DNA from 2 places in the Paenibacillus sp. J14 genome. Region 1 is predicted to be linked to the other one. Evidence: predicted binding sites of a transcription regulator. Region 1 holds the regulator's gene; the other holds the start of a gene.
What was found. The regulator LexA, encoded in region 1, represses DNA repair genes until DNA is damaged. The targets are predictions, from matches to a motif close to CGAACATATGTTCG.
Positions count from the first base shown of each region.

Region 2: the regulator LexA is predicted to act here: its motif matches at 4,010-4,023, upstream of recA (recombinase RecA).

Region 1 is NZ_JADQ01000003.1:4,942-20,335, forward strand. Features, by position in the region: gene M891_RS23125 (transglycosylase domain-containing protein) at 15-2,633, shown strand; gene M891_RS0101475 (DUF402 domain-containing protein) at 2,860-3,420, shown strand; gene M891_RS0101480 (YdcF family protein) at 3,424-4,110, shown strand; gene spoVK (stage V sporulation protein K) at 4,219-5,202, shown strand; gene hflX (GTPase HflX) at 5,252-6,577, shown strand; gene M891_RS0101495 (methionine gamma-lyase family protein) at 6,596-7,849, shown strand; gene M891_RS0101500 (MerR family transcriptional regulator) at 7,932-8,342, shown strand; gene glnA (type I glutamate--ammonia ligase) at 8,366-9,703, shown strand; gene M891_RS25490 (hypothetical protein) at 9,858-10,013, shown strand; gene lexA (transcriptional repressor LexA) at 10,130-10,756, opposite strand; gene M891_RS0101520 (LysM peptidoglycan-binding domain-containing protein) at 11,038-11,331, shown strand; gene M891_RS24795 (DUF896 domain-containing protein) at 11,509-11,682, shown strand; gene M891_RS0101530 (hypothetical protein) at 11,695-12,225, shown strand; gene M891_RS0101535 (HAD family hydrolase) at 12,271-13,068, shown strand; gene M891_RS0101540 (FixH family protein) at 13,133-13,549, shown strand; gene metH (methionine synthase) at 13,823-15,394, shown strand, end outside.
Region 2 is NZ_JADQ01000030.1:14,413-29,806, reverse strand. Features, by position in the region: gene rimO (30S ribosomal protein S12 methylthiotransferase RimO) at 1-1,306, shown strand, start outside; gene pgsA (CDP-diacylglycerol--glycerol-3-phosphate 3-phosphatidyltransferase) at 1,303-1,890, shown strand; gene M891_RS0112835 (competence/damage-inducible protein A) at 1,937-3,190, shown strand; gene recA (recombinase RecA) at 4,160-5,221, shown strand; gene M891_RS0112825 (regulatory protein RecX) at 5,339-6,199, shown strand; gene rny (ribonuclease Y) at 6,519-8,060, shown strand; gene M891_RS0112815 (TIGR00282 family metallophosphoesterase) at 8,164-8,958, shown strand; gene M891_RS0112810 (stage V sporulation protein S) at 9,094-9,354, shown strand; gene M891_RS0112805 (dipeptidase) at 9,444-10,397, shown strand; gene M891_RS0112800 (2-oxoacid:acceptor oxidoreductase subunit alpha) at 10,626-12,401, shown strand; gene M891_RS0112795 (2-oxoacid:ferredoxin oxidoreductase subunit beta) at 12,388-13,254, shown strand; gene pduL (phosphate propanoyltransferase) at 13,375-13,947, shown strand; gene spoVAD (stage V sporulation protein AD) at 14,030-15,034, opposite strand; gene spoVAC (stage V sporulation protein AC) at 15,036-15,394, opposite strand, start outside.

The DNA of each region.
Region 1 (15,394 bases):
AGTCAGAACAAACCATGTCTAGCCAAAGGCCATCAAGACTGCAACGAAGCGGTAAGCCGGACAAAAAGAACAAAGCGCCGAAAGCTCATAAAAAGAAAAGGCTGACGGCCAAACGCGTGTTGTGGACTTCATTTTTTACGATTGCTTTTGCGGTCTTCTGCGCAATTGCAGGCTATATGTACATTACGGTCAGCGGTGAGAAGATCCTGATGGAAAATGGGGACAAGCTGACGGTTTATGAAACAACGAAGGTGTATGACCGCAAAGGGGTACTGATGGGCGAATTGTCCATCGATAAGAGTGAACCCGTGGAATCGGACGAGATTCCGAAGCTGTTGAAGCAAGCGTTCGTGGCAACGGAAGACCGCCGTTTCTTCGATCATAAGGGTGTGGATTTATGGTCGATCGGCCGTGCGGCTGTGAAAGATATCATCGCCCGCTCGTTGGTTGAAGGCGGCAGTACGATCACCCAGCAGTTAGCCAAGAACATTTTCCTAAGCTCGGACAAAACCTTCTTCCGGAAGGCAACGGAAATGTCGATTGCCTTGGCCTTGGAACGCCGCAGAACGAAGGATGAAATCCTAACCTTATATTTGAACCGAATCAACTTCGGGGGGACGGTCTATGGAATCAAGGCCGCCTCGATCCGGTATTTCGGCAAAAGCGATTTGAATGAACTTGACTTGTGGGAAATGGCTACACTAGCGGCGATGCCAAAGGGGCCGTCTCGATACAATCCGCTAAAAAACCCTGAGCTTTCTAAAGAACGCCGTGCCGTGGTACTCGAGCTGATGTATCAGGAAGGTTATATTACAGCGGAGCAACGGGATGAAGCGAAGGCGGTGGATTACAACTACGAGCCGCCGGCTACCAATCAAAGCTATCTCGCATTTAAAGACTATGTCGTGGAAGAAGCCGAGGAGAAATTTGGGCTAACCGAGGACGAGTTGAACCGCGGCGGATATAAGATCTACACGACGATGGATGCACAAGCGCAGAAAGCGTTGGAGAAAGCTTTCGCGAACGACGATTTTTTTGAGAAGAGCAAAGATGACCAGCCAGTTCAGGCATCGATGGTTATCATGAACCATCAAAATGGGAGTCTCGTCGCCTTGCTGGGCGGCCGGGATTATCAGCGCAAAGGGTTCAGCCGACTGGACAGTCGCCGTCAACCGGGCTCGGCGTTCAAGCCGATCGTATCGTACGCACCGGCTCTGGAATCCGGCAAATTTACGCCAAACTCGCAGATCAGCAATGAGAAGCAGTGTTTTGGCGATTATTGCCCAACGAACCTGCATGGGTATTCGAAGACGATTAATATGACGGACGCGTTGACGAAGTCCGAGAATATCCCAGCCGTCTGGTTGCTGAATGAAATTGGCGTAAGCACCGGGGTCAAATATGCCGAGGCGATGGGCATAAAAATGGACAAAAATGACCGCAACTTGGCCATCGCATTGGGCGGTTTAACCTACGGCACAAACACGTTGGAAATGGCCGGCGCTTACAGCGTTTTCGCTAATGGCGGCTTGTATAATCCGCCTTATTCGATCAAATCAATCGTTGACCATAATGGCGTGGAGAAATATAAATACAATGCGCCTAAGCCAAAACGGGTCATCAGTGAGCAAACGGCTTATTACATGACGACCATGATGCAAAACGTCGTGAATGACGGTACCGGGAAACGCGCGAAGTTAGACCGTCCGGTGGCCGGTAAGACTGGGACTACGCAGCACGGGATTCCTGGGCTGAAGAGCAGCAAAAACCGCGATGTCTGGTTTGTGGGCTATACCCCAGAATGGACCGGAGCAGTATGGATGGGATACGATAAGCCGGACAAAAATCATTTGCTGAACGGAAGCAGCGGCCAGACCGCAGCCTTGTTCGCCGCCGTTATGAAGGAGGCATTGAAGGGCGAGCCGGTGAAGCAGTTCCCGGTTCCGCAGAACTTGCAGCCGGATAAGCCTGATGAGCCGGAAATCGCCGCTCCAACTGGTTTAAATGCCGTCTATAATCCGGATACCGGTGCGGTATCCCTCAGCTGGACTGGCGTTGAAACTCCGGACACGGTATATCATATTTACCGCCGGGAGGCATCTGAAACGACCTTCACTCATATTTTGGATTCCGTGGCGACGGACGTTGAAGATATCAGCGTCACACCGGGTACTGGGTATGTGTATTACGTCACGGCGTATGATCCGGTGAATGCGGTAGAGAGCGAACCTTCGAACACTGCGCAAGTGCTGATCGACGGCGTGGAACCGCCAACCGACGACGAAACGCCTGTGGGTCCGGATCCGAATAATCCACTAGATCCCAATCTGCCTGATGGCGGAGGTGGAGATCAAGGGTTCCCGCCAAGCAACGGTCCAGGGAATGGTCCAGGGAATGGAAGTGGCCATCACAATGGCGGAAATGGCAATGGGAACGGAAATGGTGGTCCGAATGGGAACAACGGTAACGGCCAAGGCAACGGGGGAGACAACACCGGAAACCCAATGGATGATTTGCCTATGGATGATGATGACGGAGGTGTGATCGTTCCACCGGCCGATGGCGGGGACGGAACCGGCAACACGGATATTCCAGCAGGAACTACGGATGGAACCGTAGGGGCTGGTGGATAACGGCTAGTCATCCCATGTTTATGTTCAAGCCAAACAACCCTCAGCTCTCGCATAGGCGTGACTGGGGGTTGTTTTTTCTGTTAAATCAAGAAACACTTCTGCAAAACACGATTAATCTACCTTGGATATACGTTGACAGGCGTTCTTTTCATGGGAAAATGGCTTTTGTGACTCTCTTTCAAATATGGTAAGCTGTTATTACATTGTGTTGAAAGGGATCTTATTTATGAAGCGAAAATTCGGAGACCGTGCGAATTGGCGCCGTGTGACTCATCGTCAATTCAAATCCAAGTATGTGGAGAGCGATGAGTTTACGGGATATGTCACGCTGTACAGTATTTTCGCCTTGCGTGATCCGTTATGGAAAACCTACGGGGGACATACTTTTCGGATCGCTGACAAGGGCTATACTTGGCTGCAGTACTATCCCAAAGGTGCCCATTTCGTTGTGACGGCGATGTTTGATGATCAAGGTGAGATCGTGGAGTGGTACATCGATGTTTGTAAGACCCAAGGCGTGACCGATCAGGGAGTGCCCTGGTTTGATGATTTGTACCTGGATATCGTCGTACTCAAAAATCGTGAAGTGTTTCTTTTGGATGAAGACGAGCTGGATGAAGCTTTAACGAAAGGACTTATATCGGTAAAAGACTATGATCTGGCAACGGAAACGGCTCAGCGATTACTTCATGACATTAAGGAGCGGCGTTTTCCCTATTTCCGCCTGTCTCTAGATCATTATCAGAGCGGATTTATGACTTCGGAACCGAATCAATCGGGGGGATAAACCATGCGTAATGCCAAACCTAACGAAATGATGCGGATGTCGCTGCGGCCCAACCAGCGCAAAGGGCGTGTGAGGAAACGGATCTTCCGCTGGGGGCTGGTCGTGATTTCGCTGGGGATCGGATGGATGTTGTACGTACTAGCTCAGATCGGCAGCATCGAGCGGAATCCGGCGGCGAATTCTGATTTATCCGAACCGGCAGAGGTGGGCATTGTCTTGGGAGCCGCGCTTTGGGGGGACGAGCCGAGTCCAGGTCTCCGGGAGCGGCTGGATCAAAGCCTGAGGGATTACAAGGCGGGCAAATTTCAATGGTTTCTGCTGACCGGTGGGTTGGATACGGCAACCTCCAACTATACCGAAGCAGAAGGGATGGCAAATTACTTGGAGCAGCAGGGAGTTCCGCGGGAGAAGATGCTGCTTGAGAACAAGGCGACCAGTACCTATGAGAATCTGAAATTTAGCCAGGAGATCCTAGAAGAACGGGGGTTTACATCCGTTCTGATCGTGACCCACACGTTTCATGGAAACCGTGCTTATGAAATCGCGCAAGCGCTAAATTACGAGCAACCTCGCCTGTCGCTGATTTCTTCTAAGGTGCTGAAGCCGCTTCCCAACACGTTCCGGGAGATCTTGGCGTATACGAAATGGAAGCTCGATCAAATAGGATTAGCCATCGGTCTGATCTCATGACAAAACTTCTAATAACGGACAGGGAGAGAGAATACATTTAGATGTGTGTTCCGTAGATTGGGATTTATTCTTCCTCTCAGCCCTACCCTTATAAAGAGGTGATTACCTATGTCCGGGCGTGTCATGGCCAGAAACGGCTCTTCCGATGAGAGACCGTCGCGTCAGATCAACGTGATTCTCCGCAATACCGAGCCACCTGTCGTCTCGCAGGCCATTGCCGATAGCGAACCTCAGGTGTCAGCCAAAGGTTTGCCGCAGCAAGGGATATTTGCCGAAATCCAGAAGGAACTGGATCACCTGGTCGGTTTAGATCATATTAAAGAGCTCATGTACGAGATCTATGCGCTTCTGCAAATCGCCTCGATGCGTTCGGAAGCGGGATTGTTGTCGAGTTCCCAAGTATACCATATGGTGTTTAAAGGGAATCCGGGTACCGGAAAAACGACAGTAGCACGTATTGTCGCGAAAATGTTTCAACGGATGGGCGTGCTGAGTAAAGGGCATCTGATTGAAGTTGAGCGTGCCGATCTGGTCGGCGAATATATCGGCCATACGGCTCAGAAAACGCGCGACTTAGTCAAAAAAGCACTGGGCGGCATTTTGTTCATCGATGAGGCGTACAGTTTGGCGCGCGGTGGAGAGAAGGACTTCGGCAAAGAAGCCATCGATACGTTGGTCAAAGCGATGGAGGATCATAAAAACCAATTTATCTTAATTCTTGCCGGATATTCCGATGAAATGGACTTTTTCCTGTCCACCAATCCGGGACTGCCGTCTCGATTCCCGATTCAGATGGATTTTCCGGATTATACAATCGACCAGCTGATTCAAATTGCCGAGGGGATGGCGAAAGAGCGGGATTATATCTTGATGCCGCAGGCGATACTCAAATTAAAGCAACATTTATTGCGTGAAAAATGTGAAAGTGATCAGGTGTTCAGCAATGCTCGTTATGTTCGCAACATCATTGAACGGTCTGTCCGGCAGCAGGCGGTGCGGTTGCTGAATCAATATGGCGGTGGTTCACCAGGTAAGCTGGAGCTGATGACTATTCGAACCGAAGACTTGAAGCTGGATGTGAAGAAAACTTAATGGAAGTATCGCTTGGGATCCCTTTGAAGGAGCAGTGATCATGTCGAAGATGCAATTGCATGAAACGACGACCCACCAACCAGATGTAGCTATCTTAGTTAGCTTGGTTACATCGGAGACGAAGCAAAATGGAATAAATTCGGACTACTCCCTGGCCGAACTGGTACAGCTGGCCGAAACAGCCGGGGTTGAGGTCGCAGGAACGGTCGTCCAACATCGGGAGAAGCCCGATCCCCGCTGGTTGATTGGGAAAGGGAAAGTGTTGGAGCTTCGTGACCTTATCACGCAGCATGGGGCGAATACGGCGATATTTGACCAAGAGCTGTCCGGAGTGCAGGTGCGCAATCTGGAAGGGATGCTGGACGTGAAGATTATCGACCGTACTCAGCTGATTTTGGATATTTTTGCGCAACGGGCAAAAACGCGGGAGGGGATCATTCAGGTCGAGTTAGCGCAGCTCACCTACCTGCTCCCGCGTTTGTCTGGGCATGGCAAGAATCTGTCCCGTCTCGGCGGCGGGATTGGTACGCGGGGCCCCGGGGAAAGCCAGCTGGAAACGGATCGCCGCCATATCCGCCGGCGGATCGGTGAATTAAAACGTCAGCTGGAGGAAGTCACAAGACATCGGCAACTGCATCGAGCGCGCCGGAAGGAGAGCGGTGTAGTGCAAATTGCCCTGGTAGGTTACACCAACGCGGGAAAGTCTACACTGCTTAAGGCGTTAACCTCAGCGGATGTCTTCGTGGAAAACCGGCTGTTCGCAACGCTGGATCCGACCACCCGGTTGTTCCCGTTGCCGGGTCGCAAAGAAGTGGTGCTGACCGATACGGTCGGATTTATTCAAAATCTGCCGCACGACCTAGTTGCTGCCTTTCGTGCCACTCTGGAAGAGGTGAACGAAGCGGACCTGATTCTCCACGTCGTGGATGCCTCATCCCCGATGCGTGAGGAGCAAATCGAGGTCGTGGATCGGATTTTAAATGATTTGGGAGCTGGGGGAAAGCCGCAAATCATGTTGTTTAATAAGAAAGATCTTTGTCCACCGGAGCAGCTGGAGATGCTGCCGGCGGGCGAGGGTTATTTAAAGATATCCGCGTTTGATGAACGCGACTTGGCTGCGGTTCGCGAAGCCGTACAGCGCAAGCTGTCCGGCGGCACCAAGTCGTATCGGATTCCTGCAGAACGCGGGGATCTCGCTTCTGTGTTATACCGAATTGGCGAAGTAGTGGACAAGCAGATCGACGACGAAGACCTCATTTACGAAATTGATGTGAATCAAGCCGATTTCGAGAAGTACGGTTATCGTTTAGCTCCTTTTCTCATTCCACAGCAAGAAGCCCCTGAGGATAACACGACAAACGATGGAATAGATTAAGGGAGAGATTACGTAACAATGGCAGTATTTTCGGAAGAAATCGTACATTGGCTGGAAGCCGCTGAACGTCAGGTGGAAAGCCGGTTCCGGGAGGTCGACCGGATCGTCGATCACAACCAATGGAAGGTTATCGAAGCTTTTCAACGTCATCAAGTCAGCGATTTTCACTTTGCCGGTTCCACCGGTTATGCTTATAATGATCGGGGTCGTGAAGTTTTGGACCTGGTTTATGCGGACGTTTTTGGAGCGGAGGCCGCACTGGTAAGGCCGCATTTCGCTTCCGGCACGCATACAATCGCTACAGCGTTGTTCGGGGTCTTGCGTCCCGGGGACGAACTGCTCTATATTACGGGGCGTCCATATGATACACTACATAAAGTGATTGGAACGCCGGGTGACGGCAGCGGCTCGTTGCAGGACTATGGTATCCGGTATCACGAAGCTGCATTGCTGGCTGACGGCACAGTCGACTGGGACACCGTGAAGACCAAAATTTCCAATAAGACCAAAGTCATTGGGATTCAGCGCTCGCGCGGCTACGATTGGAGGGATTCCTTTTCCGTTGAGCAGATCGGTGAGATGGTTGCCCAAGTGAAAGCAATCAAGCCGGATCTGATCGTCTTTGTAGACAACTGTTATGGTGAATTTACCGAGGAACAGGAACCAACACAGGTTGGTGTCGATTTGATGGCTGGTTCGCTGATTAAAAATCCGGGAGGCGGCTTGGCAGAAACCGGTGGATACATTTGCGGAAGGCAGGATCTGGTCACTCTCGCATCTTACCGGTTAACTGCACCGGGCATTGGCAGCGAGGTGGGAGCGATGCTGGGAACGACGCGAGGCATTTATCAAGGTTTGTTTCTGGCTCCAACGATCGTCGGACAAGCCGTTAAAGGCTCTATCCTGGCTGCAGCATTGTTTGAGCGGGCAGGATTCCGAAGCCGGCCGGCTTGGCAGGATCGGCGTACCGATCTCATCCAGGCGATTGCCTTTGACGCCCCAGAGCAATTAATAGCATTTGTTCAGGGGATTCAACGGGCAGCTGCTGTGGACGGCCACGTAGTGCCCGAACCTTGGGATATGCCGGGCTATGACCACCCGGTGATCATGGCGGCCGGGACATTTATCCAGGGAGGGAGCCTGGAATTGTCTGCCGATGCTCCGATCCGTGCGCCATATATCGCGTATATGCAAGGTGGTTTAACGTATTCCCATGTTAAATTTGGCCTGCTCACCGCACTTCAGACGATGAAAGACCGCAACTTGTTGTAAGTTATCCTAACATATCTATTGACATGTTAGGATAACTAACATATGATAAGGTCATGATAATCTAACTGGAAGGTTGATAGCGATGAGTGAGGAAATTCGCAGAAATATGGCCTTGTTTCCTATTGGTATCGTCATGAAACTTACGGATTTAACGGCAAGACAAATAAGATATTACGAGCAACATGAATTAATCGTACCCGCACGTACCTCGGGAAATCAGCGGATGTTTTCTCTGAATGACGTCGAGCGGTTACTGGAAATCAAGAGTCTCATCGACAAGGGTGTCAATATCGCGGGAATCAAGCAGGTTATGAATCCGATGTCTCGGGAGTCCCAGGATGCGACAGTCATCACGAAGGACACGGAAGAGAAGCGAAAGGAAATGACAGATTCCCAGATCTACCGGATGTTGAAGCAGCAACTGGTGTCAGGGAGCAAACCGGGACAAGTTTCTTTGCTCCAAGGTGAGTTGTCTCGGTTTTTCAAAAAATAATCTAAACGTTGGGAGAGGTTAGGGTGAGTAACAAGCAATACACCAAAGAAGATATTTTGCGGATTGCTAAGGAAGAAAATGTACGCTTTATCCGTTTGCAATTCACGGATTTGCTGGGAACGATCAAGAATGTAGAAATCCCAGTCAGCCAGTTGGAGAAAGCATTGGATAACAAAATGATGTTTGACGGTTCTTCCATTGAAGGGTATGTCCGCATCGAGGAATCCGATATGTATCTCTACCCGGATCTGGACACTTGGGTGATCTTCCCTTGGGTGACCGAGGATCGCGTTGCACGTTTGATTTGTGATGTATACATGCCTGACGGCACTCCGTTTGCCGGCGATCCACGCGCGATTCTGAAACGTGCGCTCAAGGAAGCTGAGGAAATGGGGTACACTTCAATGAACGTTGGTCCAGAACCGGAATTCTTCCTGTTCAAAACCGATGATAAAGGCAACCCTACAACCGAATTGAACGACCAAGGCGGATACTTCGACTTGGCTCCTACGGATTTGGGCGAGAACTGCCGCCGCGAAATCGTATTGACCCTGGAGGAAATGGGCTTTGAAATCGAAGCTTCTCACCACGAAGTGGCACCAGGTCAGCATGAAATCGACTTTAAATATGCTGATGCAATCAAAGCAGCTGACCAAATCCAAACGTTCAAGCTGGTCGTTAAGACGATTGCTCGTCAACATGGGCTCCATGCAACGTTTATGCCGAAGCCGCTGTTTGGCGTAAATGGCTCCGGGATGCACTGTCACCAATCGCTGTTCAAAGGCAATGTCAATGCTTTCTATGACGAAAGTGATGAATTGGGCTTGAGCAAAGAAGCGCGTCATTATATGGCCGGTATTCTGAAGCATGCCCGCGCATTTGCAGCGATCACGAATCCAACCGTAAACTCCTACAAACGTCTCGTACCTGGGTATGAAGCTCCTTGCTATGTGGCTTGGTCTTCGAGCAACCGCAGCCCAATGATTCGGATTCCGGCTTCCCGTGGTCTCAGCACACGGATCGAAGTGCGTAACCCGGACCCAGCTGCTAACCCATACTTGGCTCTGGCTGTGATGTTGAAAGCCGGACTGGATGGAATTAAGAAAGAGCTTCCGTTGGTTGATCCGGTTGATCGCAACATCTATGTGATGTCCGAAGAAGAGCGGGTAGAGGAAGGCATCCCAAGTCTTCCATCCGACTTGAAGGAAGCGCTCGGCGAATTGCTCCGCAGCGAAATCATCAGCGAAGCGCTGGGAGATCACGCATTAACTCACTTCTACGAATTGAAAGAGATCGAATGGGATATTTTCCGGACCCAAGTTCACCAATGGGAACGCGATCAATATATGACGCTGTATTAATCAGGGTTCACAGCCAAGCCAGCTCCCGGCATTTCAAGCAGGGGCTGGCTTTTTTTATGGTGAAGACGAATGAATTACAGCTTTTGGATTTCGAAACAATGCCATGATTTCACTCGAATTGGGACAACTTATAGGTATAAGGAGGTTCATGCAGATGACAGTAACCGAACTAAAAAGATACCAACGTCGTCGCTATCGGTTAAAGCAGTGGTGGATCACAGAGCGTTCGGGGCTAGGGTGGGGTACGCGCGGGCGCCGGGAGAAGAACGGCTATAATTCCATGAGCTTCTTAGACCTCGAATGGGAGTAAGAGGGGAAGTCATCAAGTTCCCCATAAAGTAAACAGGACGAAGCGGAAGTCACTGCATCGCTTCGTCCTGTTCGGTTTCCTTATCTTATGTGGCCTACGAAAGGGAAGATTTCAAATTAGTGCAGGTCGCGGAACAAGCCGATGACCTTGCCCAAAATGGTTACATGCTTCAAACGAAGCGGTTCCATCGTTGAATTCTCCGGCTGTAGGCGAATATGGTCACTTTCTTTATAGAACGTCTTAACCGTTGCTTCGTCATCCTCCGTCATGGCCACAACGATATCTCCGTTGTTCGCCGTCTGCTGCTGGCGGACGATCACATAATCCCCGTTATGTATTCCAGCTTCGATCATGCTGTCGCCAACCACGGAAAGCATAAAGACATCCCCTTCCGCTGCGTAGTGCTCTGGCAACGGAAAATAATCTTCAATATTCTCTGTCGCTGTGATCGGCACGCCCGCGGTAACCTTCCCAACAATCGGAACGCGGGTCACGCTGTGTGCAAATAAATTGTAATTCTCCGATTCCTCTTGACCCAATAATTCAATGGCGCGCGGTTTCGTTGGGTCGCGGCGGATAAATCCTTTCTTCTCCAGACGGTCTAAATGGCCGTGAACAGTAGAACTGGAAGCCAATCCGACGGCTTCACCGATCTCCCGGACCGAAGGAGGATATCCCTTAGCGCGTACTTCGTTGCGAATAAACTCAAGAATAGCCTGTTGCCGGCTCGATACCTTTGACATTTACGGATCAACCCCATTTAGTAACGTTTGGAAAAATTATAACATAGAACTTCCGTTCGTACAAACATTAGTTCTAAATAGTTTAGGAGAAGAGAACTACTTTAAAAAAATAAGAACAACTGTTCGAAAAACCTATTGAATCAAACAAATGTTCGTGTTATATTGAATACATGTAAAACAGAACACTTGTTTGGAGTGATGGTGAAATGTTGAAATATAGTTCTTATCAAAGCATCTATGAACAACCTTCTTTTCGTCGTCCGGTGAAGAGAAGTCTACATATGAATGTCTTCCTTAAGAGTAGATTGTCCAAAATCGTCCTGCTTTTAATCATCCTCAGCATCACATGTACTGGAATGGTACAAGCCTTTGCTGCTTCCACAGACAACGCTGACGGAACGTATCGGCCGGAATATGTCGTGGTTATGCCAGGAGATACGTTGTGGGAAATTGCTGTAGCACATAAGCCACAAGGACTGGACACAAGGGTCTATGTTCAGAAGCTGATCCGGACTAACGGGTTGAGCAGCAGTGCGATTCAAGCTGGCGATACGTTGATGTTGCCCAGTAGATAATTCATACGTTAAAAAATAATTCACAGGTTTATCAATGTATTCGAACAGAGCTTGTCTTAAGGTATTACGGCAGGGGTTGCCGCGCCTTGACAAGCTCTTTTTCTCATGTCAAAGTAAGAATTAATGCCCTGTGAGACATCATGGGTAGCATAGTATATCAAAGAAGCAGGTGGATTTATGGATATTGATGCTTTGGTTAAGCGGATTAACGAGCTGGCTCGAAAAGCGAAACAAGAAGGGTTAACGCAAGACGAACTCTTGGAAAGAGCCCAGCTTCGGGAAACGTATCTGCAAAACGTTCGCAGAAATTTTCGGCAACAGCTCGAGTCGATCGAGATTGTAGATAAATAGGGAGGAACAGGTATGGGGTCGTTTGACCGAAAAGTAGAACGCAATCAACGAAGAATGTACAAGAAAGGCAAAGGTTCCAATGTCGGACAAGGGACGCGCAACCCTCGTACTTCACTTGGAGCAAATGGGGAAGGCGACGTATTTAAAGGGCGGAACTTCATTTTGCCTACCGCCTTGGTTCTGTTAGCGCTGCTGTATGCCGTGGTCGGGTTGATCGGGAATACCGAGGAAGTGAATTCGGTATTGTTCTGGGCAACGATCTTTTTGTATTTCGTGCTGGCTCTGGTGATTTTCCTGCGCAAGCCTTATTTGCGCGTGAATAAGAGCTCGTTGTACACTTCGAAGTTCAACCGCGATCGGATGTTGGATGCGGGTAACATCAGCAAGATCAAAGTGAGCCGGAACAAAATCGTCATTGAACCGAAGACGCGGGAACCGAAGTGGGTGTTCTACCGCACCCGTAACCGTTTTGACACGGAAGCAATGGCTGCACGCCTGCAGTTGTATGCTGATACCCATCATGTGAAGCTGGTGAAGGAATAAACCTTATACAATACACTTGCGATAGGAATGGAGAGGTTGGGACGAATGACAATCAAGGCGGTATGTTTTGACCTGGATGACACGCTGCTCTGGGATGAGCGAAGCGTAAAGGAAGCTTTTGCTGCAACGTGTGAACGCGCTGCGGCGAAAATTGATGGATTAAACCCCGATCAATTGGAAGAAGCTGTACGCCGGGAAGCTCGGGGGTTGTATGAATCCTATGAAACGTATCCTTTCACAACGATGATTGGAATCAATCCGTTTGAAGGGTTATGGGCGACATTCTCTGCTGGAGAACAACCGGAATTCCGCCAGTTGGAGCAGTTAGCTCCAACCTATCGTAAGGAATCCTGGCGGCGCGGTCTGCTTGCGCTTGGCGTTGATGACGAGGAACTGTCCGGTGAACTGGCAGAACAGTTTGGCCGCGAACGGCGTGCCCGTCCTCATGTATACGAGGAGACTTTTCAAGTGTTGAAGGAATTGCAAGGCAAGGTGAAGCTGCTGTTACTTACGAACGGATGTCCAGCCTTACAGCAGGAGAAGCTGGATGGTGTGCCTGAGCTGGCGCCTTTTTTCGATGAGATTGTGATCTCCGGAAACTTCGGTAAGGGCAAACCCGATCCATCCATTTTCCGCCACGCCTTAGAACGGTTAGGGATCGAACCGAATGAAGGAATCATGGTTGGTGATAAGCTGACGACGGATATCAAAGGTGCGCTAAGTGTTGGTATGACCGCCGTTTGGATTAATCGAGACGGCAAAACACTTACCGGTGAGATCGTACCGGATTATGAGATCAAGCATTTGTCCGAACTTCATGACCTCTTAGCGAAGTTGGCATAACTCAAGTTGGCTTGTAGTGAATCAGAAGTAAGGTATTCTTAGGCGGTGGAAGGGGGAAATCTGAATGCGAATCAAGGGAAAAACGGGGCTGCTTGTTGCCATCGTTCTTGCGCTCATTGTTGTCGCTGGATGCAGCCGTAGTGAATCATCGTCTGCTTCAGCGGAAGAAGCGGCACTGCAGCCGATTCAAGTTGAGCTGGACGTAACACCAGCTGCAGCTAAGGCCGGTGAACCGGTGACGTTTACAGCCAAAGTAACCCACAACGGCGAGAACGTGGATGATGCGAAGGAAGTTATGTTCGAATTTTGGAATACAGATGACGATAACGCAAAGCACAATCAAGTCCAAGTGAAGAGTGCCGGCAACGGAACCTATGTGCTGGAGCATACCTTTAAGGAACCTGGAACCTATGAAGTGATTTCCCATGTTACGGCTCGCGATCAGCACTCCATGCCTTCGAAGCAATTCACGGTGGAATAAGCTGACAACTGAATCGGTGCTTTTGTTAAAGGAGCTGCTGTTCTCCATTTGGAGAAGGCGGCTTTTCTATTAAATTGATCCTCCTGATAAGGCGAATTTCCGAACTTTAAAAGAAAAGATTTGTAGCGTTGTTCGGATTTTAATTCGGGGATGACCGATAGGATAACAAGATCTTGAATGAAGTGTTTCACTTGGAGATTTCACGGAACTCTCTTTTCTTCAACGCTTTATTCTGTTAAACTATAACTTAACGTTTTACGGGAGGGACATGACATGAGTAAACCAAGCCTGCTCGACAGAATGAAAGAACGAATATTGATCCTCGATGGCGCCATGGGCACCATGATTCAGCAGGAAAACCTGACTCCAGCCGACTTCGGCGGTGAAGAGCTGGACGGCTGTAACGAAATGCTCGTGCTCACCCGTCCGGATGTGATCCGTGGCATCCACGAGAAGTATCTCGCGGCAGGTGCTGATTTGATAGAAACGAATACGTTCGGTGCGACATCTGTCGTGCTGGCTGAATATGATATTCCGCATAAGGCACGTGAAATCAATTTGGCTGCGGCCAAGCTGGCGATTGAAGCAGCGGAAAAATACAGTACTCCGGATCATCCACGCTACGTGGTAGGCATCCTGGGACCCACAACCAAGACCTTATCCGTTACTGGCGGCGTGACGTTCGATGAGTTGACGGCCAGCTATGCGGAACAAGCTACGGCGTTAATCGAAGCTGGTGTTGATGCGCTGATGCTGGAAACTTCACAGGATACACTGAACGTAAAAGCCGGGAGTATCGGAATTAAACGGGCTTTTACCGAGACTGGAACCACGTTGCCTCTGATGATCTCCGGCACCATCGAGCCGATGGGGACAACGCTGGCGGGTCAAAATATCGAAGCCTTCTATATCTCGCTCGAACATCTGAATCCGATCTCCATTGGACTTAACTGCGCAACGGGACCAGAGTTCATGCGTGACCATATCCGCACTTTGTCTGGACTAGCGAAAGCAGCGGTAAGCTGTCACCCTAATGCCGGTTTACCGGACGAAAACGGCACTTACCATGAGTCCCCGGATTCGCTTGCCCAGAAGATGTCTGCTTTTGCCGAGCAAGGTTGGCTGAATATTGCCGGCGGGTGCTGCGGTACGACGCCTGCTCATATCGCTGCATTAGCGAACAAGCTGAAGGATTACCGGCCGCGTGAGCTGAACGGCAGCCATTTGCCGGCACTTTCCGGTATTGAGCCGGTTTATATCGAATCAGCAAACCGACCTTACTTGGTCGGAGAGCGAACAAACGTTTTGGGATCACGCAAGTTTAAACGGCTGATCGTGGAGGGCAAATACGAAGAAGCATCGGAAATCGCTCGGGCGCAAGTGAAGAACGGAGCACAGGTTGTCGACGTGTGCGTCCAGGATCCGGACCGGGATGAAGCGGAGGATATCAAGAAGTTCCTGGAATTGGTGGTCAAGAAAGTCAAAGTCCCGCTGATGATTGACACGACCGATCCGAAGGTGCTGGATATTGCTCTACAATATTGTCAGGGCAAATCGATTATTAACTCGATTAACTTAGAGGACGGCGAAGAGAAGTTCGAGCGCGTCACGCCGTTGATTCATAAATACGGTGCGGCTGTGGTCGTAGGTACGATTGATGAACGCGGGCAAGCGATCACGCGGGAGGATAAGCTTGAGGTTGCTAAGCGTTCCTATGATCTGCTCGTAAACAAATATGGTCTGCAACCGGAAGATATCATCTTCGATCCGCTCGTATTCCCTGTAGGGACAGGGGATGAGCAGTACATTGGTTCGGCCAAGGAGACGATCGAAGGGATCCGCCTG
Region 2 (15,394 bases), on a different contig from region 1:
GACATTGGGCTGCGAGAAAAATTTGGTGGACTCGGAAATCATGTCGGGTCTAATTGAGCAGCGCGGCTATTCCTTGGTGGATAATCGCGAGGATGCAACCGTCATTATCGTCAACACCTGCGGATTTATCGATGCGGCGAAGGAAGAATCGGTAAATACGATTCTTGAGCTGGCCGATTTGAAGGAAAGCGGAAGATTGAAAGCACTGATCGTTTCCGGGTGTTTGACGCAGCGATATAAGCAGGCTTTAATGGAGGAAATGCCGGAGATCGACGGTATTGTGGGGACGGGAGATTTTCACCAAATCAATCGGATCGTTGACGAAGCGCTGAAAGGCAAGAAGCCGGCGCTGGTCGGCAACCCTGTCTTTAATTATGAACAAGCGTTGCCGCGCAAGCTGTCTACAGCCCGCTACACGACCTACGTGAAGATCGCTGAGGGCTGCGATAACAACTGTACGTTCTGCAGCATTCCGATCATGCGCGGGAAGTTCCGCAGCCGTTCCATGGAATCGATTTTGGAGGAAGTCCGCAGCATGGCGGCCCAGGGCGTTAAGGAAATCAGCCTGATTGCGCAGGATTCTACCAATTACGGTACCGACTTGTATGGCGAGTTTAAGTTGGCAGAGCTGATGGATCGCGTCACTCAGGTGGAAGGCGTGGAGTGGGTGCGGTTGCATTATGCTTATCCCGGCTTCTTTACGGACGAGCTGATTGAGATGATGGCGACCAATCCGAAAATCTGCAAATACGTGGATATGCCGCTACAACACAGCGAAGACTCCATCTTGAAACGGATGCGTCGGCCTGGCCGGAATCGCGACATCCGCGAGCTGGTTGCAAAGATTCGTGCGCGGATACCGAACGTTTCTTTACGTACGTCTTTGATCGTTGGGTTTCCAGGGGAAACGGATGAAGATTTTGAGCGGTTATGTGAGTTTGTGCGCGAGATCAAGTTCGACCGCCTTGGTGTATTTACCTATTCCAAGGAAGAGGATACGCCGGCATCACGTTTGCCGGATCAAGTGGATGAAGAGGTCAAAGAATGGCGGGCGAATACGCTGATGGAGATTCAGCGGGAGGTTGCAAACGCCAACAGCAGTAAGTACATCGGTCAGGTTCTGGACGTGCTGATCGAACGTTATGACGGGCGTAGCGACGTTTACGTCGGCCGCTCGCAATATGACGCTCCGGAAATCGATGGCGAAGTTTACGTCACGAATTGCCCGGTCGGGCTAGGAGAACTGACCAAAGTGCGAATTACGCATGCTTTTGATTATGATTTGTCCGGGGAGGCTGTCCTGTGAATTTGCCCAACCGTATCACATTAGCTCGTATTTTCATGATTCCGGTGATGCTGGTCTTCTTGCTGTTGGATGCCGGATGGCTCGCCTATGAGCTGACGCTTGGCGAGTACTCGTTGCCGGTAAACCAACTGATAGCGGCAGTGCTGTTTATTATCGCTGCCAGCACGGACGGAATTGATGGTTACATCGCTCGTAAATATAATCTGGTCACCAATTTAGGTAAACTGCTTGATCCGCTTGCAGATAAGCTGTTGGTAGGAACGGTGCTGATTGGTCTTGTGGCCTTGGGCAAATGCGATGCCTGGATTGCAGTTATCATTATCGCCCGTGAGTTTGCGGTGACCGGCTTGCGCGAAGTTGCGCTTCTGGAAGGCTCCGTCATTGCGGCCAGCAAGTGGGGCAAGGCGAAGACCATCACGCAGATCATCGCGATTTCGGCGTTGCTATTGAACAATTTTCCGTTTGAATGGTTATCGATCCCGTTTGATGATATCGCGATTTGGCTGGCGGCAATCATCACGTTGTATTCAGGGATTGATTATTTCGTGAAGAATAAGAGCGTGCTTTCTTTTTCCAAAGTATAAATGGATTTTGGGAGTTAAGGCAGAACACTGAAGGAGGCATGCGAAAATGAAAGCGGAAATTATTGCGGTAGGGACGGAGCTGCTGCTTGGTCAAATCGTCAATACAAATGCACAGTACTTGTCTCAGGAGTTAGCCGCGCTTGGGCTCGATGTTTATTTCCAAACGGTGGTTGGCGATAATATGAATCGACTGGCCGAGGCGGTAAAGACGGCATCGGGGCGGGCGGATGTGCTGATCCTAACCGGCGGGCTGGGTCCAACCCAGGACGATCTTACGAAGGAGGCGCTGGCTGAGGTACTCGGTCGGACGCTATACATCGACCCGGAAGCGATGGCGAATATCGAGCGATTCTTCCAAGACCGCGGTGTCCCAATGACGGAGAACAATCGCCGTCAGGCGCTCGCCATTGAAGGGGGCACGCCGCTTCCGAATGAAACTGGTCTGGCGGTGGGCAATGCGATTGCGTTGAACGGCAAGTTCTATATCGTATTGCCTGGTCCGCCAAAGGAAATGAAGCCGATGTTCGAGCATCAGGCGAAGCCTTGGATTTTGAAGCATGTGCTGACCAGCGAGATGCCGATTTTTTCGCGAATGCTGAAGTTTGCGGGGGTTGGCGAGTCTGCCTTGGAGACCAAACTGCTCGACCTGATTCAGGCGCAAAGTGATCCTACGGTGGCGCCCTATGCGAAGGAAGGCGAAGTTACGATTCGCATCTCCACTAAAGCGGCAAACGAGCAGGAAGCGGCGGTGAAGCTGGATGCCATGGAGCGTGAGATTGCCTCGCGGCTGCCGGAGCATTTGTACGCGAACGTGGATGAGCCTATCGAGAAGACGATCCTCGATTTAATGGCTTCGCGCGGTCTTACGTTGAGCGCAGCCGAAAGCTGCACCGGCGGCCTACTCATGGAGATGTTCACCGCATTGCCCGGCAGTTCAGCCGTGTTTACGGGCGGGATCGTATGCTACTCCAATGCGATGAAGGAGAAGTTGCTCAACGTGCCGCATGACCTGCTTGAAGGTGAAAATGCGCCAGGCGCAGTCAGCTCGGAAACGGCCAAGTTCCTGGCGGAGCAGGTGCGCCTGACTGTAGGCACCGACATTGGGCTGTCGATCACCGGCGTGGCAGGGCCTGCTCATTCTGAGCGCAAGCCTGTGGGGCTCGTGTATGTTGCGATTGCGCGCGAGGGTGCGGATACTGCCGTCTTCGAACTGAACCTCAAGGGCAACCGTGAGATCATTCGACTGCGCGCTGTGAAGTCGCTGTTCTACCAATTGTGGCGGGTCTTGCAGGGAAGATAAGGTGGGCTTTTCACTGTACAGCAGCTTAGTGTATAGTGGCTTATTTTTACGCATTATCCCGATCAATCAGGGGAAGGGCAGGAGTGCTTTGCAATACGAGCGGGCTCAATGTTCCAATGTTCGTTCGTTGCTTTGCAACTCTTGTGTTTTGGAAGAATATGACATATAATCAAGATACGGAAGAACCGTAGCAAACGGATTGAGTTGTGCTGCGGTTCTTTTTTTGTTGGGAGAGTAACGTTGGAAGGGGGCATTGGAAATAGGGGAGTATGAACCGGTTGAGTTGATTGTCGCTTTGCTAGTTTAGTTATGGTGCGTCGGATTGGTGGGAACAGGGAATCTATTCGAAAATTTTATATAATTGTGCTTCATGAGGCCAAATCTACATGATCTGTATGAAAAATCGATTATAATCCGGTACGATGGAGTTGAAATGAGCAAATATAGATGAAAAATCGAGCATAATACGCGATTTCAGCCGATTTCAACGAAATTATATATGAAATTTCATTGAGATGGGCGCACCAAATATTACTATACAAACCAACTCAATATGTACTGTGTCACCACACCACCCAGAGCACAAATCCATAGTTACCCGCAGCAAGCAAGTAGTGCAAGCTAACCGTACTCAAGGTCATATGATAAATCACCGCACAATAGAGTATAGAGCACGTCTAAAGATTACCTCAGTTACAGCGTACCTGTCCTGTCCGGTTTACGGATTCTTACGTATTGGACCCTATTCATGCCTTCCTTTACGGCAAACGGGAGACAGGGAGGGGAGAAATCCTCAGTTTGTGAGGCGGAGAAATTTTGCGAATGTATGTTCGAAAAAACGCTTGGCAAACATTCCAAAACAAGGTACAATGATATACGAAAGCAGTTACGACAGAGCCGAAGTATACTGAATTCAGTAATTTTAAGAAGTAATTAATGATTTATATAACATTTAAGGATGTGAGCTGATTGTCAGATCGTAAAGCAGCGCTGGAGATGGCGCTTCGCCAAATAGAAAAGCAATTCGGTAAAGGTTCGATTATGAAGCTTGGAGAATCGACGCACATGCAGGTTGAGATCGTTCCAAGCGGATCGATTGCTCTGGATATTGCCCTTGGTACAGGTGGACTTCCACGCGGACGGATTATTGAAGTATACGGGCCGGAGTCTTCTGGTAAAACGACGGTAGCGCTGCACGCGATCGCTGAAGTTCAGAAGATCGGTGGACAAGCTGCCTTCATCGACGCAGAGCATGCGCTGGATCCTTCCTATGCCAGCAAGCTGGGTGTCAACATTGATGAACTCCTGCTGTCCCAGCCGGATACAGGGGAACAAGCCTTGGAGATCGCTGAAGCGCTCGTGCGAAGCGGTGCAGTGGACATTATCGTTATCGACTCCGTTGCGGCATTGGTGCCTAAAGCGGAAATCGAAGGCGAAATGGGGGACTCGCACGTTGGCTTGCAAGCTCGCCTGATGTCTCAAGCACTGCGGAAGCTGTCGGGGGCCATCAGCAAGTCGAAGACGATTGCGATCTTCATCAACCAGCTGCGTGAGAAAGTTGGCGTCATGTTCGGGAACCCGGAGACAACGCCAGGGGGTCGTGCGCTGAAATTCTATTCAACGATTCGTTTGGATGTACGCCGCGTTGAGACGATCAAGATGGGTAACGATATGGTCGGTAACCGGACACGGATTAAGGTTGTAAAGAACAAGGTTGCGCCTCCTTTTAAACAGGCTGAAATCGACATTATGTACGGAGAAGGTATTTCTAAGGAAGGCAGCATTCTCGATATCGGAACGGAACTGGATATCGTGGATAAGAGCGGTGCTTGGTATTCGTATGCCGGCGAACGTCTAGGACAAGGCCGTGAGAACGCGAAGCAATTCTTGAAGGAGCATCCGGAGATTGCGAATGCAATTGAGCAGAAGATCCGCGAATCCAGCAATCTGACAACGTCAGTAGCTCCGGCTTCCGCCAGCGATCTGGAAGCGGAGTTTGCGGAAGAGCAAGCGTTGTTTGCAGAAGAATAAGCTTGTTAAGCTGTAACATCAAGCGCTCTGATCGCGGCAATATGCCGGGTCAGGGCGCTTTTGCAGTAGTTAAGGAAGTTAAAGATTCGCCTAAGGTGCAGACTGGAGGGACAGGATGTGAGTACATGGGGACAATCGCGCAGGAAAGTTGCGGGGAGAAGAGATGGAGTTGACTCTGGTGAACGAAGAGAGGACGAAATCGTAGATATCTCCGATGAGGCATTCTGGGAACCGCGACCGAGGGATATCGGCTGGGATTCAAAACGAGAGAAGACAGAAGAGGAAGTTCCGGCCGGATTGGATGCTTTCCCCGAGGACACCGAGCTGGAGATTACGTCCGTATTGATGCTGAAGCGGCCGAAGCATCGTTATCGGATCTCTTTTGGGGCATATGCGCTGGAAGTTCACGAGGATGTGATGATTAAATACCGCATGATCAAAGGGGCGGTATTTACAAAAGAAGAACTGGAGGAAATCGTAGCAGCCGACGAGCGCCAACAGGGGTATGCCGATGCGTTGAAATATTTAAGCTTAAAGCCGCGAACCACCTATGAAATTGCACAACGTCTAGGCGAGAAAGGCTGGGGCGAAGAGACGATTCAAGATGTGCTTACCCGATTGCAATCAGAAGGTTACGTTAATGACGCTGCATACGCACAGGAATGGGCTTCTCAGCGCGTGAAATTGCGCGGGAAGGGGAAACTGTGGGTCAAGCATGAATTGCGCCAGAAGGGGATTTCCAAGGCGTATATCGAGGAGGCGCTTGGTGAGGTCAGCGAAGAGGACGAGTTTGAGAGTGCCTTACAGCTGGGCATGAAGAAGTGGCGTTCAACCACAGGGGAATTGCTTGACCGAAAACGTAAAACCGGGGCGTTCCTGCAGCGCCGCGGATATAGCGGAAGCGTCGTATCCCGGGTTATGCGGGAACTTGGCAACCGCGAAGAAATGCATGGAATGGATGAATGGGACGAAGAATAACAGGGCGAGGTAACTCCTGTCATTTGCTTGACAATATCTTTTCACAAATAATAAAATGAATTTGAGTCCATACCTTGAGGGCCCCTTTTTTCCTTCCAAAATTATGGGTCTGAAGGTATAGGATTTATGTTCTCCAATCAGGCAAAGTGCGTCCGCTAGGCTACTGCGGAGGAGTCATGCTTTTGCAGCATGAAGTGCTGAGCTGAAAGGGCAAGTCATGAATTCTTTGTATGGAATGATGAACCTAAGAAACGAAAAGTAACTACAACTGCAAACATCCCAAGGAATGCCTTGGAGGAAACAACGGGGAGGTGAACAGATGCACCCAGTAATCTGGATCGTTCTCGTTGCAGCCGCTTTATTCTTTGGGTTCGTGATCGGGTATTTTATTCGCAAGTCTCTTGCCGAAGCTAAAATTTCCAGTGCAGAGCACGCGGCCAGCCAAATCCTAGAGAATGCTAGGAAGGACGCGGAAGCACTGAAAAAGGAAACGGTTCTGGAAGCCAAAGACGAAGTCCACAAGCTCAGAGCCGAAGCTGATAAAGACATTCGTGAACGTCGGAATGAAATACAACGACAAGAAAGACGATTGTTGCAAAAAGAAGAGTCGCTGGATAAAAAATTAGAATCGCTTGAACGTAAAGAAGAGCAAGTGGTCAGCAAAGAGAAACGGATCGAAGAAACCCAGCAACAAATCGACTTGATTTATAAGAGTCAGGTTCAGGAACTCGAACGGATTTCCAACCTTACCATGGAAGATGCCCGTACGATCATTTTGAACAACGTAGAGCAGGAAGTTCGCCATGAAACGGCGCAGATGATTAAAGATATTGAACAGCAAGCGAAGGAAGAAGCGGATAAGAGATCCCGCGAGATCATTACGCTGGCCATTCAACGCTGCGCAGCTGATCATGTGGCGGAAACAACTGTTTCCGTCGTAACACTGCCAAACGAAGAAATGAAAGGACGGATTATCGGTCGGGAAGGCCGGAATATTCGTGCTCTCGAAACATTGACCGGGATCGATCTCATTATCGACGATACACCGGAAGCGGTGATTCTGTCGGGCTTTGACCCGATTCGCCGCGAAATTGCTCGGACCGCCTTGGAGAAATTGGTGGCGGACGGTCGGATACATCCAGCCCGGATCGAAGAGATGGTCGAGAAATCTCGGAGAGAAGTGGACGAACGGATTCGCGAATATGGCGAGCAGGCTACGTTCGAAGTGGGCGTACATGCTTTGCACCCGGATTTGATCAAGATCTTGGGACGTCTCAAGTTCCGGACAAGCTACGGCCAAAACGTCCTGAAACACTCGATGGAAGTCGCTTATCTGGCCGGATTAATGGCTGGAGAGCTGGGCGAAGACATCACTCTTGCCAAACGGGCAGGCTTGCTGCACGATATCGGCAAAGCGCTTGATCATGAAGTGGAAGGATCTCATGTCGAAATCGGCGTGGAATTGGCTAAGAAATACAAAGAACATCCGGTGGTTATCAACAGCATTGCCTCTCACCACGGCGATTGTGAAGCCACCTCAGTCATTGCCATGTTGGTTGGCGCAGCCGATGCTTTGTCGGCAGCAAGACCGGGAGCGCGTCGGGAAACGCTCGAAACCTACATTCGTCGGTTGGAGAAGCTTGAGGAAATTTCCGAATCGTTTGAAGGCGTCGAGAAATCGTTTGCCATTCAGGCGGGCCGCGAGGTTCGCGTAATGGTACAGCCGGATAAGATTGACGACGCGGAAGCATTCCGCTTGGCGCGTGACATTACGAAGACGATTGAAAATGAACTGGATTATCCAGGTCATATCAAAGTAACCGTCATCCGCGAAACGCGGGCGGTTGAATACGCCAAGTAAAGGTTATGCTGAAAAGTGGCCCCTCGGGGGCCGCTTTTTCATTGCTTGGATATGCCTTGAGCTCACATGCTGCAAGGGGTAGTAGTCAGAGGAGGGAACCAGCATTAAAGTTCTGTTTATCGGAGATATCGTCGGAAATACGGGGCGCAAAGCGCTAAAGGCCACGCTGCCTCATTTAAAATCGAAATATAACCCGCATATCATCATTGCGAACGGCGAAAACGCTGCGGCAGGCCGGGGCATTAACGCCAACATCGCCAAAGAGTTTTTCGATCAAGGCATTCACGGCTTAACGATGGGGAACCACACGTGGGACAATAAAGAAATCTTCGACTTCATCGATCAAGAGCCGCGAATGGTCCGGCCGGCTAACTACCCGCCGGGTACGCCCGGATTAGGGTACACTGTGATTAAGGCAAATGGGAAAGAGCTGGCCGTGGTCAATTTGATGGGCCGCACTTTTTTGCCGCCGCTTGATGACCCGTTCCGGGTTGCGGATGAAATCATCGGTCAACTATCCAAGAAGCACAAGTGTATTCTGGTCGACTTCCATGCCGAGGCCACTTCGGAAAAAATCGCCATGGGTTGGTATCTTGACGGTCGCGCTTCGATCGTTGTGGGGACGCACACTCATGTGCAAAGTAATGACGACACGATCCTGCCGCAAGGGACGGCTTATTTGACCGATGCCGGTATGGTTGGCTCACGTGAAGGCATCCTGGGCATGGAACGGACGGCCGTGCTGCGCAAGTTCACCACACAGCTTCCGGTTCGGTTCCAAGTCTGCGAAGGGAAATGGCATTTCCACGCGGTCATTGTCGATATAGATGAATCTACGGGCAAAGCCCAGAAGATTCAAAAAATTCGTTTGCTGGAAGACGAGTGGATTATGGACTAGTTCATCGCCAAGAAGTCCGATAAATCAAGGCCTCTCGAAACTTTCTCCTCGGGGAAAAAGAAGGAATATCCCAGATTCTCACGAATATCTTCTAAGTAGTGGAATCCAACGAATATTCCCAGGGAGGTACTAACCATGGAAGTATTAAAGGTTTCAGCAAAATCCAACCCCAACTCCGTTGCCGGTGCGTTGGCTGGCGTCCTAAGAGAACGTGGCGCTGCTGAACTTCAGGCCATTGGGGCGGGTGCTCTTAACCAAGCCATCAAAGCCGTTGCGATCGCCCGGGGATTCGTCGCGCCAAGCGGTGTGGACTTGATTTGCATTCCTGCTTTTACCGACATCGTCATCGATGGTGAGGATCGGACCGCGATTAAACTGATCGTAGAACCGAGATAAGTTTTGGATAGAATGATGCCTGTTTACGTTTCGTAGACAGGCTTTTTTGTTTGTTTTGAGCTAAAATGTTCGTAACGAGGAGGATTATTATGAACCTGCCCATTATCGATTTTCATTGTGATGCTTTGAGTAAATTGCAGTTAGACCCGAAGCTGGATTTTGCCCATGACCGCCGGTTGGACGTCAATCTTCGCCGATTGGAGGAAGGCGGAGTGAAGCTGCAGACGTTCGCCATATTTCTGTCCAGTGAGTTAGGGCCAGCGAAAATGGAACATATTCTTGAACAGATCGATTTGTTTCGTGAACGGGTTCTCCCGCTGGGTATGCTCCCTGTACAAACTGCTGAAGACTTGAATACCCTGGAGCAAGGAGGGGGGATTGGTGGGCTATTGTCGCTGGAAGGAGCGGACGGGCTTGAGGGAAACCTGCAATATGTCCGTGTATGTTATGAGAAGGGTGTGCGGTTACTCGGGTTGACATGGAACTATGCCAACTGGGCTGCGGACGGGGTGATGGAGCCGAGAAACGGCGGGTTTACTCCGGCTGGGTTAGAGCTGGTGAAGTTGTGCCATGAACTCGGCATCATTTTGGATGTCTCGCATTTGTCGGTCAAAGGATTTTGGGAGCTTCAAGAGCTGGCGGAGGCCGCGGGCAAGCCGTTTATCGCTTCCCATTCTAACGCCTATCAGATTTGCCCCCATCCACGAAACCTCCGTGACGACCAGATCCAGGCGATTATTAAGCTCGGCGGGCGAATTGGAGTGACCTTTGTGCCTTGGTTCGTCAAAGAGGGGAAACATGCAACCACCAAAGATTTGCTGCCGCATATCGAACGGATCTGTTCATTGGGCGGAGCGAAGCACCTGATGTTCGGATCCGACTTTGACGGGATCGACACCCATTTGACCGATTTCCGGCATACGGGTCAGTACGCAAATTGGCAGGAGACTTTGCTGAAATATTACCCGGAAGAGCTTGTTCGCGGATGGTTGTACGACAATGCAGCCGCATTCCTGCGCGCTTGGTTGCCTTCTCACAAGTAAGCGCTTTAATTCATCCAATTGTGAGAACGAATTGATCGAAAACTACTATATGAAAAAAGGCTAGAAAACGCTTGCTTTTTGCCAAGTGTAGACATAAAATTGACATGACTCTGAAACAGAATGTTCACAAACAGTTGGCCGGAATGTGACCTCTTGCACGTTAACATTCTACACTTTTATTATTATCTCTATTTTTCCATTGCGATACGATTAAAGGGGTGGGCGATCTTGATTAGTCAATTGTCTTGGAAGATCGGTGGACAGCAGGGAGAGGGCGTTGAAAGTACAGACCGGATTTTTTCGACGGCTTTGAACCGGCTGGGATATTATTTGTACGGGTATCGGCATTTCTCCTCCCGTATCAAAGGCGGTCATACGAATAACAAAATCCGGATCAGTACCAAGCCAATTCGTGCGATTTCCGACGACTTGGACATTTTAGTCGCTTTTGACCAAGAAAGTATCGATTTGAATGCACATGAATTGCGCAGCGGCGGGGTTATTGTAGCGGACGCTAAGTTTAACCCGACCGTACCGGAGGGCGTGGATGCCCGTTTGTTCCCGGTGCCGATTACGAGCATTGCCGAGGAGCTTGGAACTTCGCTGATGAAGAACATGGTTGCTTCCGGTGCCTCATGGGCGCTGCTCGGTCTTCCGCTTGAAGTCTTTAACAAAGCGGTGGAAGAAGAGTTCGGCCGCAAAGGACCTGCGATAGTTGAGAAAAATATCGAAGCAGTGAAACGGGGTGCGGATTTCGTACTTGAGCTTGCTGGAGGACCTCTGGAAGAGTTCAAACTCGAGCCGGCGGATGGCAAGCAGAAGCTGTTTATGATCGGCAACGAAGCGATTGGCCTTGGGGCTGTTGCGGCAGGTTGCCGGATCATGAGTGCTTACCCGATTACCCCTGCTTCTGAAATTATGGAATATTTAATCAAAAAATTGCCGAAATTTGGCGGTACAGTGATTCAGACCGAAGATGAGATCGCAGCGATTACGATGGCGATTGGTTCGAGTTATGCAGGTGTTCGTACGATGACTGCATCGGCGGGACCTGGCTTGTCCCTCATGATGGAAGCGATCGGACTGGCTGGCATGACCGAAACGCCAGTCGTAATCATTGATACACAACGCGGCGGTCCAAGTACAGGCCTGCCGACGAAGCAGGAGCAAAGTGATATCAACGCGCTCATCTACGGTACGCATGGGGAAATTCCGAAGATCGTGATTGCGCCTAGTTCGATTGAAGAGTGCTTCTACGATACGGTAGAGGCGTTCAACCTGGCTGACAAATATCAGGTGCCTGTTATCGTGGCGACGGACCTGCAATTATCCCTCGGGAAGCAGTCCTGCGAAATGCTCGATTTCAACAAAGTTATGATCGATCGCGGTTACCTGGTGAAGGATATTCCAGATCGTGAAGATTCAAGCATGTTCAACCGCTACGCCTTTACGGAAAACGGGATCTCCCCGCGGGTGCTGCCAGGTGAGAAGAACGGCATTCACCATGTGACTGGGGTGGAACACGATGAATCCGGTCGTCCGTCGGAAAGTCCGGTGAACCGGAAGAAAATGATGGATAAGCGGTTGCGGAAGCTGGCCAATCTGGAGGTCACGAATCCGATTCACCTTCAAGCCCCGCATGCTGAACCAGATCTGCTGATCATCGGCATGGGCTCTACGGGTGGCACGATTGATCAAGCTCGCATCCGCCTGTCGGAGGACGGCTTGAAGACGAACCACATGACGGTGCGCTTGCTGCATCCGTTCCCAACGGAGCAAGTGTTGCCGCAAATCGAGAAGGCGAAGAAAGTCGTTGTTCTGGAGAACAACGCAACGGGCCAATTGGCTAACCTGATTAAACAAAACGTAGGTTACCACGACAAAATCGTGAATGTCCTGAAATATAACGGCAATCCGTTCCTTCCTTCGGAAGTCTACGAAGAGTGCAAGAAGGCAGCCGGGAAGAAAGCGCAGGAGGAGTTGGTGAAAAATGGCAACGTTTAAAGATTTCCGTAACAACGTTAAACCTAACTGGTGTCCGGGATGCGGCGATTTCTCCATTCAAGCCGCAATCCAACGCGCTGCAGCGAATGTAGGGCTTGAACCTGAGCAACTCGCTGTGATTTCCGGGATTGGTTGCTCCGGTCGGATCTCCGGATATATCAACGCTTACGGATTGCACGGGATTCACGGCCGTGCGCTGCCAATCGCCCAAGGCGTGAAGCTGGCCAACCGCGACCTGACCGTCATCGCTTCAGGCGGCGACGGCGACGGCTTTGCAATCGGGATGGGACACACGGTACATGCCATTCGCCGAAACATCAACATCACTTACATTGTCATGGACAACCAAATTTACGGGTTGACCAAAGGGCAAACCTCCCCGCGCAGCGGTGAAGGCTTTAAGACGAAGAGTACGCCGGAAGGCTCGGTAGAATCGACTTTGTCTCCGCTCGAAATCGCTCTGGCGTCCGGTGCCACCTTCGTGGCTCAATCGTTCTCCAGCGATCTGAAGCAGCTGACTTCTTTGATCGAGCAAGGCATCCAGCATGAAGGCTTCTCCTTGATCAACGTGTTTAGCCCGTGCGTCACCTTTAACAAGGTAAATACGTACGATTGGTTCAAAGAGAACATCATCAATCTCGAGACCGTTCCAGATTATGATCCAAGCAACCGGGCGATGGCCATGGCGAAGCTGATGGAGACAAACGGCATGATCACCGGATTGATCTATCAGAACAAAGAGAAGAAATGCTACGAAGATCTGGTTCACGGCTTTAAGAAAGAGCCGCTGGTCCATCAATCGCTGGCACTTTCTGAAAGCGAGTTTGACAATCTTGTTGCAGAATTCAAATAATCAGGTGAAAGGTGTCCATTTCTGGTGGACGCCTTTTCCTTTTTTTCGCCATTAGGTGTATAATGAGTAGCGATGTGAATCGTCATCGATATAGAGAATATACGAGGAGTGTTTGTAGACATGAGCAAAACTGTACCTGTCGGCGTATCCGCGCGTCATATCCATTTGACGCAGGAGCACATTGAAATTTTGTTTGGACAAGGCTATCAATTAACGGAATTCAAACCGCTGTCCCAACCGGGACAATTTGCTGCGAACGAACAAGTGGCAGTCATCGGACCAAAAGGACAGTTCGATAAAGTTCGCATTTTGGGTCCAGCCCGTCCGGCGTCCCAACTGGAAATTTCCCGTACGGATTCCTTTGCGCTTGGGGTTAAAGCTCCGGTGCGCGAATCGGGCAACATTGAAGGCACGCCTGGCATCAAGGTGAAAGGCCCTGCCGGCGAAATCGACTTGGAGCAAGGCGTGATCGTCGCTGCTCGCCATATTCACTTCCATACTTCCGATGCTGAGAAATGGGGCATTAAAGACAAGCAACTGCTGAAAGTTCGTTTGAGCGGAGAACGTGGTTTGGTGTTGGAGAACGTCATTGCGCGCGTATCTGACAACTTTGCCCTCGATATGCATATCGATACGGACGAAGCGAACGCTGCCGGTGCGAAAACAGGAGACACGGCAGAAATCATCGACTAATCGGTTACACTTGAAAAAAAAGCAAAGGGCTTGCCCAGCGGCTGTAAATGCCGTGGGGCAAGCCCTTTTTGGTGTGAACAGCTTAAGCTTCGATGGACACCGCGTGGGCGATGCAGGGGATGCTCTCGCCTTGCTGGTAGGAGAGCGGAGAGAGCAACGCCCCGGTGGCCACGACGAGGATTCGTTTTAATTCCCCGCGTTTCATCCGGTTCAGCAGATGGCCGTAAGTGACGACGGCGGAGCAGGCGCAGCCGCTGGCGCCGGCTTGGACTTGTTGGTTCTCGTAGTCGTAAATCATCATCCCGCAATCCATATAGGTCGTCTGCTTGATGGGGAAGTTGTGCCGGACGAACAGATCGTTCGCGATGGCATAGCCGACTTTGGACAAGTCCCCAGTGACGATCAGGTCATAGTAAGATGGCTCGATCTCTAGGTCGCGGAAGTGAGCCTGGATCGTATCGACAGCAGCCGGTGCCATTGCAGCGCCCATATTAAATGGGTCGGTGATGCCCATGTCGATGACTTTGCCCATCGTAGCTGACGTTACCGAAGGCCCCTCTCCTTCAGGGGATAAAACGACGGAGCCCGAGCCAGTGACCGTGAACTGCGCGGTGGGCGGCTTCTGCGACCCGTATTCGGTCGGGTAGCGGAATTGCTTCTCCACACTGGCGTTATGACTGCACGTTCCAGCTACGGCATATTTCGCGCCTCCGGAATTGACGACATAGGCGGCCATCGCCAGCGTCTGCATCGAGGTTGAGCAAGCGCCAAACATGCCGATATACGGAATGCTTAACGTCCGTGCGGCGAAGCTGTTGCTGATGATCTGATTCATCAGATCGCCGCCGAAGTAGAATTGAATCTGTTCCTTCGTTAACCCGGCATGCCTGATCGCTAACTGCGCTGATTCTTCGAGCAGTGTCTTTTCGGCTTTCTCCCAGCTGTCTTGACCGATATAGAGGTCGGCATGGATCACATCAAAATCTTCAGCGAGCGGCCCTTGGCCTTCAAATGGCCCCACCACAGTAGCGCTGCTAATGATCTTAGGTTTATTTTCAAATACCCAGCTTTGATGGCCTTTCAGCATTTCAGTGCCCACCTCCGGCATACCCTGGGATAAACACCGCGTAAATCACCCCGATGATAAAAGCAGCCACCGTACCAAACACGATGACGGAACCGGCTAATTGAAACATGCCTGCAGCTACGCCCAGCACCAGACCTTCCGGGCGATGCTCAATCGCCGTCGATGCCATCGAGTTGGCAAAGCCCGTGACAGGAACAGCGGTACCTGCTCCGGCCCACTGAGCGATTTTGTCATAGACACCAAAGCTCGTGAGCAGCACGGACAAGATGACAAGAATAGCGACGGTCGGGTTAGCGGCTTCTCTTTCGCCCATATGGGCAAAATGGATAAAGGCCTGTCGGATACATTCTCCAATCAGGC